DNA from 2 places in the Bradyrhizobium sp. 153 genome. Region 2 is predicted to be linked to the other one. Evidence: riboswitches for the same ligand, from Rfam matches in the RefSeq annotation. Region 2 holds a riboswitch; the other holds the start of a gene.
What was found. Region 2 has a riboswitch for S-adenosylmethionine ahead of IVA91_RS11045 (O-succinylhomoserine sulfhydrylase). Riboswitches for the same ligand answer to the same signal wherever they lie in the genome.
Positions count from the first base shown of each region.

Region 1: another riboswitch for S-adenosylmethionine. It lies ahead of IVA91_RS26440 (homoserine O-acetyltransferase); the one in region 2 lies ahead of IVA91_RS11045 (O-succinylhomoserine sulfhydrylase).

Region 1 covers NZ_JADPKH010000103.1:53,608-57,986, forward strand. Annotated here, with positions in the region: gene IVA91_RS26425 (prephenate/arogenate dehydrogenase family protein) at 1-54, opposite strand, end outside; gene hisC (histidinol-phosphate transaminase) at 51-1,148, opposite strand; gene IVA91_RS26435 (chorismate mutase) at 1,182-2,030, opposite strand; SAM riboswitch at 2,236-2,315, shown strand; gene IVA91_RS26440 (homoserine O-acetyltransferase) at 2,406-3,608, shown strand; gene metW (methionine biosynthesis protein MetW) at 3,610-4,272, shown strand.
Region 2 covers NZ_JADPKH010000037.1:272,417-276,795, reverse strand. Annotated here, with positions in the region: gene IVA91_RS11060 (hypothetical protein) at 1-41, opposite strand, end outside; gene IVA91_RS11055 (PAS domain S-box protein) at 146-559, opposite strand; gene IVA91_RS11050 (2'-deoxycytidine 5'-triphosphate deaminase) at 740-1,846, opposite strand; SAM riboswitch at 1,957-2,036, shown strand; gene IVA91_RS11045 (O-succinylhomoserine sulfhydrylase) at 2,110-3,297, shown strand; gene IVA91_RS11040 (SGNH/GDSL hydrolase family protein) at 3,468-4,379, opposite strand, start outside.

The DNA.
Region 1 (4,379 bases), on a different contig from region 2:
GATCAGGCCGAAGCCGATCAGCGCGACGCGCTGGAAGTGCGCCTGCGCGCTCATTTGCCGCCCATGAAGTCGCGCAAGGCCTCAACCACGAGGCGGTTGGCCTCCTCGGTGCCGATGGTCATGCGCAGCGCATGCGGCAGGCCGTAATTCTTCAGCGCGCGCAACACCAGGCCCCGCTTGGTGAGGAAGGCGTCGGCATCATCCGCGGTCTGGCCCTTGTCGGTCGGGAAGTGGATCAGCACGAAATTGGCGACGCTCGGCGTCACCTTCAGCCCGAGCTTGCCGATCTCCTCGGTCAGCCGGTTGCGCCAGGTCTCGGTGAACTGCTTCGACATCGCCTGGTGCGCGGTGTCCTCGATCGCGGCGACCGCGGCATACATCGCCGGCGTCGACACGTTGAAGGGACCGCGGATGCGGTTGACTGCGTCGATGATGTGCTCGGGGCCGAACATCCAGCCGATGCGCAGCGCCGCAAGTCCGTGGATCTTGGAGAAGGTGTGCGTCACCACCGTGTTCTCGGTGGTGGCGACGAGCTCGATTCCCATCTCGTAATCGTTGCGCGAGACGTAGTCGCAATAGGCGGCGTCCAGCACCAGCAGCACCTGCGACGGCAGTCCGGCGCGCAGGCGCTTGACCTCGTCGAACGGCAGATAGGTGCCGGTCGGGTTGTTGGGATTGGCGAGCCAGACCAGCTTTGTCCGCGGTGTCACGGCGTTGAGGATGGCGTCGACGTCGGCGGTGAAGTTGGTTTCGGGCGCCACCACGTTCTTGGCCCCGTTCGCCATCGTCGCGATCGGGTAGACCAGGAAGCCGTGGGTGGTCGAGATCGCCTCGTCGCCCTGGCTGAGATAAGTGTGCGCGAGCAGATTGAGGATCTCATCGGAGCCGGCGCCGCAGATGATGCGGTTGGGGTCGAGACCGAAGCTGCGGCCGATCGCTTCGCGCAGCACGCGCGAGGTGCCTTCCGGATAATCCTCCAGATGATCCGCCACTCGCTTGAACGCCTCGATCGCCTTCGGCGAGGGCCCGAACGGCGTCTCGTTGGCCGAGAGCTTGAACACCTTGCGGCCCGGCTCCGGCACCGGGCTCTTGCCGGGCGTGTAGGGCGCAATATCGAGAATGCCGGGATTCGGCACGGGGCGGGACATCTTCAACTCCGGATTGGCGGGACGGCTCGCGACTTACGATTTCGGCCCTGTCGGGGGCACCGTATAGCGCGTTGCGTGGCTGCCGACGAGGGCCGTGGAGCGCACCGAGGCCCCTGCCTCGATCAGGGCAGCCCTGATCTTGTCGATGCTGGTCGCGCTCGTGACCGAAACCAGCAGGGCGGCGCCGTCGAAGGCAGTATCGGGCACCGCCACGATTTCGGCAAGCGGCGACAGGGCGCGCGCGACCTCGGCGTTCCAGCCGGAGACGCGCACGCTGAAGGTCTCGACCTCAGTCACCAGCGCGCTGTCGGCGACGCGCGAGATCGCGAACACCGGCAGTGCAGCCGGATGGTCGGCGCGCTCGACGAACGGCATCCGCGCGATGATCTTGGGCGCGCCGTCGGCTTCCAGCTCCAGCCACCACGGCGTGCGGCTCGAGGTCGCCGAGACCAGCGCCAGGTCGCCCTTGGATTTCGCCACCGCCTCGACTGCGGCCTGCGCGCTGAAATGCGCGACGTAGGGCACGGTGAAGCCGAAGTGGAAGCGCGCGGAATCGCGCATCGCCGGCTCGCTCACCGAGATGTCGGCATGCACGGAGAACGGCGCCTGCACATAGGTGAAGGTCGAGATGATGACGCGCCAGATGCTCTCGACCGTGTCGAGCGGCAGGATGCCGCGATGACGCTGGACGAGGTCGCGCATCATGGCGGCCTCGCGCGCCGGCCGGAATGCGGAGCCGACCTCTTGGGTCTGCTTCACCTGGATCAGGCGGTGGATGATGTCGCCGCGCTGCATCAGGAGGCGATGCATGCCCTCGTCGATCGCGTCGATCTCCTTGCGCAATTCCTGAAGCGATGGCGGCGCGGGCGGACGTTGGGACATGACTGACAACGGCTGTTCAGAGGCGTTCCAATGCGGATCGGTCAGTGCCGTCACCGCTGCGGTCGATGTCCTGATTAGGCAGGATAGGCCGCGAAAGCAAAGAGAAATGCGAGGAGAAGCTGGGCCTTTTCAGGCGACGTATCAGGGACGAATTGGGTTAATCCGGACCGCGGCTTGACGAAGACCGCTCCAGACAGTAAGTTTTTGCCTGTTCCGTGGTCATTTGAGCCGGCCGGCTTGCAGCCACGTTAAAAAACTCGCTAAACAGGCCGGGGACGCTTCCGATCCCGGCCGAACCTATCGTTCAGGCCGGGTTTTTCATGGCCTGATGTCACTGCGGTCGTAAGTCTGATCGCAAACGAGGTCGATGCTCAGATGGGTAGCGTCAAGTCGATTCCGAGTCCCGCGATCAGCGCCGACGATCGATCGCACGAGGTAGATCATCCGAGTTCGCAGGTTATGCATTTCGGCGCCGATCAGCCGCTGCGGCTCGATTGCGGCATCGATCTCTCCCCGTTCCAGATCGCCTACCAGACCTATGGCGAGCTGAACGCCGATCGCTCCAACGCCATTCTGGTTTGCCATGCGCTGACCGGCGACCAGCATGTCGCCAACGTGCATCCGGTCACCGGCAAGCCCGGCTGGTGGGAGACGCTGGTCGGCCCCGGCCGTCCGCTTGATCCTCAACACTACTTCATCATCTGCTCCAACGTGATCGGCGGCTGCATGGGCTCGACCGGGCCGGCTTCGATCAATCCCGCGACGGGCAAGGTCTGGGGTCTCGATTTCCCCGTCATCACCATTCCCGACATGGTACGCGCGCAGGCGATGCTGATCGACCGGCTCGGCATCGACACGCTGTTCGCGGTGGTGGGCGGCTCGATGGGAGGCATGCAGGTGCTGCAATGGACCGCGGCCTATCCTGCCCGCGTGTACTCCGCGCTGGCGATCGCGTGCTCGACGCGGCACTCGGCGCAGAACATCGCCTTCCACGAGCTCGGCCGCCAGGCCGTGATGGCCGATCCCGATTGGCGCAATGGCGGCTATGCCGACCATGGTATCCACCCGCATCGCGGCCTCGCGGTGGCACGGATGGCGGCGCACATCACCTATCTCTCAGACGCTGCGCTGCACCGGAAATTCGGCCGCCGCATGCAGGACCGTGAGCTGCCGACCTTTTCGTTCGACGCCGACTTTCAGGTCGAGTCCTATTTGCGCTATCAGGGCTCGTCCTTCGTCGAGCGCTTCGATGCCAATTCCTATCTCTATCTGACGCGCGCGATGGATTATTTCGACATCGCCGCCGATCATGGTGGCGTGCTGGCAAAGGCGTTCGTGGGCATCAAGACCCGCTTCTGCGTGGTCTCCTTCACCAGCGACTGGCTGTTCCCGACATCGGAATCGCGCGCGCTGGTGCACGCGCTGAATGCATCAAGCGCTCGGGTGTCGTTCGCCGAAATCGAGACCGATCGCGGCCACGACGCCTTCCTGCTCGACGTCCCCGAATTCTTCGACATCTCGCGGGCCTTCCTGCAATCCGCGGGCAAGGCCCGCGGTCTCAACGGCAAAGGTGGCTAAGATGTCGGTACAGGAGGTGCTGCCGCTGAACGGCGTTGCGACGGGGCCGTCCGGTCAGTTTCGCGCCGATCATCTGCTCGTTGCCGAGATGGTCAAGCCGGGCTCGAAGGTGCTCGACGTCGGCTGCGGCGAGGGCGATCTGCTCCAGCTGCTGGAAACGCGTGGGATCGACGGCCGCGGCATCGAGCTGTCGCGCGAGGGCGTCAACCGCTGCGTCGCCAAGGGGCTCGCGGTGGTGCAGGGCGATGCCGATACCGACCTCGTCAACTATCCCGACGACGCCTTCGATTACGTGATCCTGTCGCAGACGCTGCAGGCGACGCGGCAGCCGCAGGTGGTGCTGGAGAACCTGCTGCGCATCGGCCGCCGCGCCATCGTGTCGTTTCCGAATTTCGGCTTCTGGAAGATGCGGCTCCAGCTCCTGATCGGCGGTCACATGCCGCGTACGGAGAATCTGCCGGCAACCTGGTACGACACCGCCAACATCCACTTCTGCACCATCAAGGATTTTGTCGAGCTCTGCGACCAGATCAACGTCAAGATGGAGCGCTCGGTCGCGCTCGACCTCTACGGCCGCCCGGTGCCGCTGAACCTGCCATGGTGGGTGTGGAACATGTTCGGCGAGCAGGGCGTGTTTCTGCTGAGCAGGGGCGGGGGCAAATAGTTTCTCGTCATTCGAGATTTGGGCGAGCCCCATCAACGCGCTCAACTGTCATCGCCCGGCTTGCCGCCTTCGCCAAGGCTTCGGCGGGCCGAGCACTCCTGTGGGCC
Region 2 (4,379 bases):
TTCCGTTGGGCTTGCTGCGCTGTGTCTGATGCGGCGGTCATGTTCGCTCCCGATCGTTGTTTTGATCGAATGTGTCACTGCACCCGGTGACAGGCAACATGGCACGCATGCAGACCGCCCTGCACGACGGCCCGTCAATTCCGCATCACGAATTTTGCGCAGCCTTGGCCGCGCGTTCGCGCTCGATGCGCTCCGTCACGTCGCGCGCCATCGCGACCGATCCGAGCACGGCTCCGCCGGCATCCCGTACCAGCGCGAAGGTCATCTCAATGTAGAGCTTGCGCCCGCTCTTGTGCAGCGCGCGTGTCAGCGTCGGCTTGCCCGCGAGCTTCATCGTGCCGCTGGCCAGCGCAGCCTCGAAGCCTTTCCAGTGCGCGGCGCGCAGATGCTCGGGAATGATCAGATCGAGGTTCTGGCCGAGCGCCTCCCCGGCGGAGAAACCGAACAAGGCGGCCGATGCCCGATTCCAGCGCATGATCGTGCCGGAGCGATCCGAATAGATCAGCGCGTCCGCGACGTCGTCGATGATTCTCGCGTCGAGTTGGGATGGATTGGTCATGACACCACCTCGCATGTAGCCCGGACTTCGGCTCGCATCCTGACACATACTCGGTGTCATCGCCCGACTTGATCGGGCGATCCAGTACTCCGCTGCGGAAGTTTCTTGCAACGAACTATCGCCGCAGAGTACTGGATGCCCCGGCCAAGCCGGGCATGACAGCGGAGCGTGGGGCTAGCGCTAGACCCGGAAATGCTTGCTCAGCTTCAGCCCCTGCGCCTGGTAGTTCGAGCCGATGCGCTGGCCGTACATCGCATCGGGACGCGCCAGCATCTTCTCGTAGACGAGGCGGCCGACGATCTGGCCATGCTCGAGGATGAAGGGCACCTCGCGCGAGCGCACCTCCAGCACGGCGCGCGCGCCTTGCCCGCCGGCACCGGCATAGCCGAAGCCGGGATCGAAGAAACCGGCATAATGCACGCGGAATTCGCCGACCAAGGGATCGAACGGCACCATCTCCGCGGCGTAATCGGGCGGGACCTGCACGGCCTCTTTCGAGGCCAGGATGTAGAACTCGCCGGGATCGAGGATCAGGCTGCCGTCGGGACGGGCCGACATCGGCTCCCAAAAATCTTCCACCGCATAGCCGGAGCGGCGGTCGACGTCGACGACGCCGGTGTGGCGCTTGGCGCGGTAACCGACGAAGCCGTTGGCCTTCTCGCCGGAGAGGTCAACCGAGACAGCGACGCCGCCGGACAGATCGGCATCGTCGATGTCGACGAGGCGCTCGGTCGCATGCAAGCCATCGAGCTCGTCGGCATTGAGGATGGCGTCACCGGTGCGGAAGCGTACCTGGGACAGGCGCGAGCCCTCGCGCACCAGCACCGGAAACGTCTTCGGGCTGATCTCGGCATAGAGCGGGCCGTGATAACCGGCGCCGATCATGTCGAAGCGGCGGGTCCCGTCGGCGATCACGCGGGTGAAGACGTCGAGCCGGCCGGTCGAGCTCTTGGGATTCGCGGCCGCGACGATCTCCGGCGGCAGCGCGAGGCTCTCCAGCAGCGGCACGATGTAGACGCAGTTGGTCTCGAGCACCGCGCCGTCGGCAAGGCTGAACTCGTGCAGCTTCAATTCGTCGATGCGCTCGGCGACGGTGGCGCCGGGACCGGGCAGGAAGCTGGCGCGGACGCGATAGGCGATGTCGCCGAGGCGCAGATCGAGGCTCGCCGGCTGGATCTGGCTTTCGACGAAGTCGTAGGCGGGCAGGATCAGCCCCGCCTCTGCCATCGCCGCAATCATGCGGTCAGGCAGGATACCATTGGCGTCGGCAGCGACCGTGAACGTCAACCGGGGGTCCTCAGCAAGGGGCAAACGCATCCCGAGATACGGGAAATACTAGCCTTTTACGGCTATCCGATGGACGCCTTGACGGAAAGGGCATTGCGGAATATGAGCATCACTTATCCCGTGGTGATTTGAGCCGGCCGGCTTGCAGCCACGTTAAATAAGTCGCTAAACAGGCCGGGGACCTCTGTGATCCCGGCCCATGGAGATATCCAGGCCGGTTTTTTTGTGACCATTTTTGCTCGAATGGTCATGTCGGAGGTCCTATGTCGAAGTCGCCTGCCACTTACCGTCCCGAAACCCGCCTGGTCCATTCCGGCACCCTGCGCTCGCAATATGGCGAGACGTCGGAGGCGCTGTTCCTGACGCAAGGGTACGTCTACAACAGCGCCGAGGAGTGCGAGGCGCGGTTCAAGGGCGAGGACCCCGGCTTCATCTATTCGCGCTATTCCAATCCGACCATCGCGATGTTCGAGCGCCGCATGATCGAGCTCGAAGGCGCCGAAGCCGCTCGCTCGGCGGCCACCGGCATGGCCGCGGTGACGACTGCGATCCTGGCGCCCCTGAAGGCGGGCGATCATGTGGTGGCGTCGCGCGCGCTGTTCGGCTCGTGCCTCTATGTGGTGCAGGATCTGCTGCCGCGCTACGGCATCGAGACCACGCTGGTCGACGGCCTCGACCTCGACCAATGGCAGCGCGCTCTCAAGCCGAACACCAAGACGTTCTTCCTGGAGAGCCCGACCAATCCGACGTTAGATGTGCTCGACATTCCCTCGATCGCCGAGATCGCGCACAAGGGCGGCGCGCGACTGGTGGTCGACAACGTGTTCGCAACCCCGATCTGGCAGAGCCCGCTCGCGCTCGGGGCCGACGTCGTGGTCTATTCCGCGACCAAGCATATCGACGGCCAGGGGCGGTGTCTCGGCGGCATCATCCTGTCCTCGGAAGCCTTCATCGCCGAGCACATCCACAATTTCATGCGCCAGACCGGCCCGTCGATCTCGCCGTTCAACGCCTGGGTCCTGCTCAAGGGCCTGGAAACGCTGGGCGTGCGCGTGCGCGCGCAGACCGACACCGCAGCGCGCATTGCCGAGGTGCTGGCGAGCCATCCCAAGATCTCGCGGCTGGTCTATCCCGGCCGCGCCGATCATCCTCAGGCCGCGCTGGTGAAGAAGCAGATGCGTGGCGGCTCGACGCTGGTCGGCTTCGAGTTGAAGGGCGGCAAGCAGGCGGCGTTTCGCGTGCTCAATGAGTTGAAGCTGGCGAAGATCTCCAACAATCTCGGCGACGCCAAGAGCCTCGTCACGCATCCGGCCACTACGACGCATCAGCGTCTGAAGCCCGAAGACCGCGCCGCGCTCGGCATCAGCGAAGGCTTCATCCGCTTCTCCGCCGGGCTCGAGCATGCGGAAGATCTGATCGAGGATCTGACCGCGGCGCTGGAGAAGGCGTGATCTTCTTACCCTCCCCTGGAGGGGGAGGGTCGGCTCACATGGAGCGCAACGAAATGTGAGACGGGGTGGGGTGACGGTCTTTCCGCATCCAACGCCCGAGCGGAGAGATCACCCACCCCGCTCGCCTGTGCGCGATCGACCCTCCCCCTCCCAGGGGAGGGTGAAGCAACCTACATCGGCCGATACGTGCGCACATCCGCGGGCACGTTCACACCGAGCTTGATCTGGCCGACGGAGCGGATGATGTCATCGGCGAGGAGTTGGGCGAAGCATGCGTAGCCCCAATCGTTCATGTGCAGGCCGTCGGCGATAACGAAACTCTCGACCGGGATCGCCTGCTTCTCGTGCCAGTCGCGCATCACCTCGAAGCGCGGGAAGATGCCAACGTGACGGAGCTCGGCGACCTTGCCGAGCAGCTTCACCATCTTGCCGGCGCTCTCGGCGCGCTGGTTGACCGCCGGCGAATATTGCGGATCGACCAGCACGATGTCGGCGCCACCGGCGGCCTGGATGCGGCTGATGCCGTCCTCGACCAGTTTTGCGGTATCGGCGGGATCGAGATTGCGCAGCACGGCGTTGGTGCCGACCTGCCAGATCACGAGATCCGGATGCACGTCGATGACCTGCGTCTGGAGGCGCTTCATCATCTCGGGCGCATCCTCGCCACCGACGCCGGCATTGATGACGGTGATGTCAGCGGTCGGATAGTGCCGGCGCAGCTGTGCGGCGAGACGGTTCGGATAATTGAACTCCGGCGAGCTCGCACCGAATCCTGCGGTGGACGACGAGCCGAACGCGACGATGACGACGGGCTGGCCGGCGACGAGCTTGCTTGCGACACGCGGCAGCGAGCCCATCGCCTTCGAGCCGCCCTTCGGCGGCAGGCAGGGCACGCGGCTGAAGATGTCGCCGGCGGACTTTGCGACTTCCTTCACCTTGTCGATGGCGCGCGCCGTGACGCCGCGCTGCTCGGGGGACGTCGCGGCGACGGTGGTCTGGGAGGGCGGTGCGGTAGCGGAATCAGCCGGCTGCGCGGGCGTCGCCTGAGCGGCTTGCGTCTGCGCGCGCGGCTGCGAAGCGGG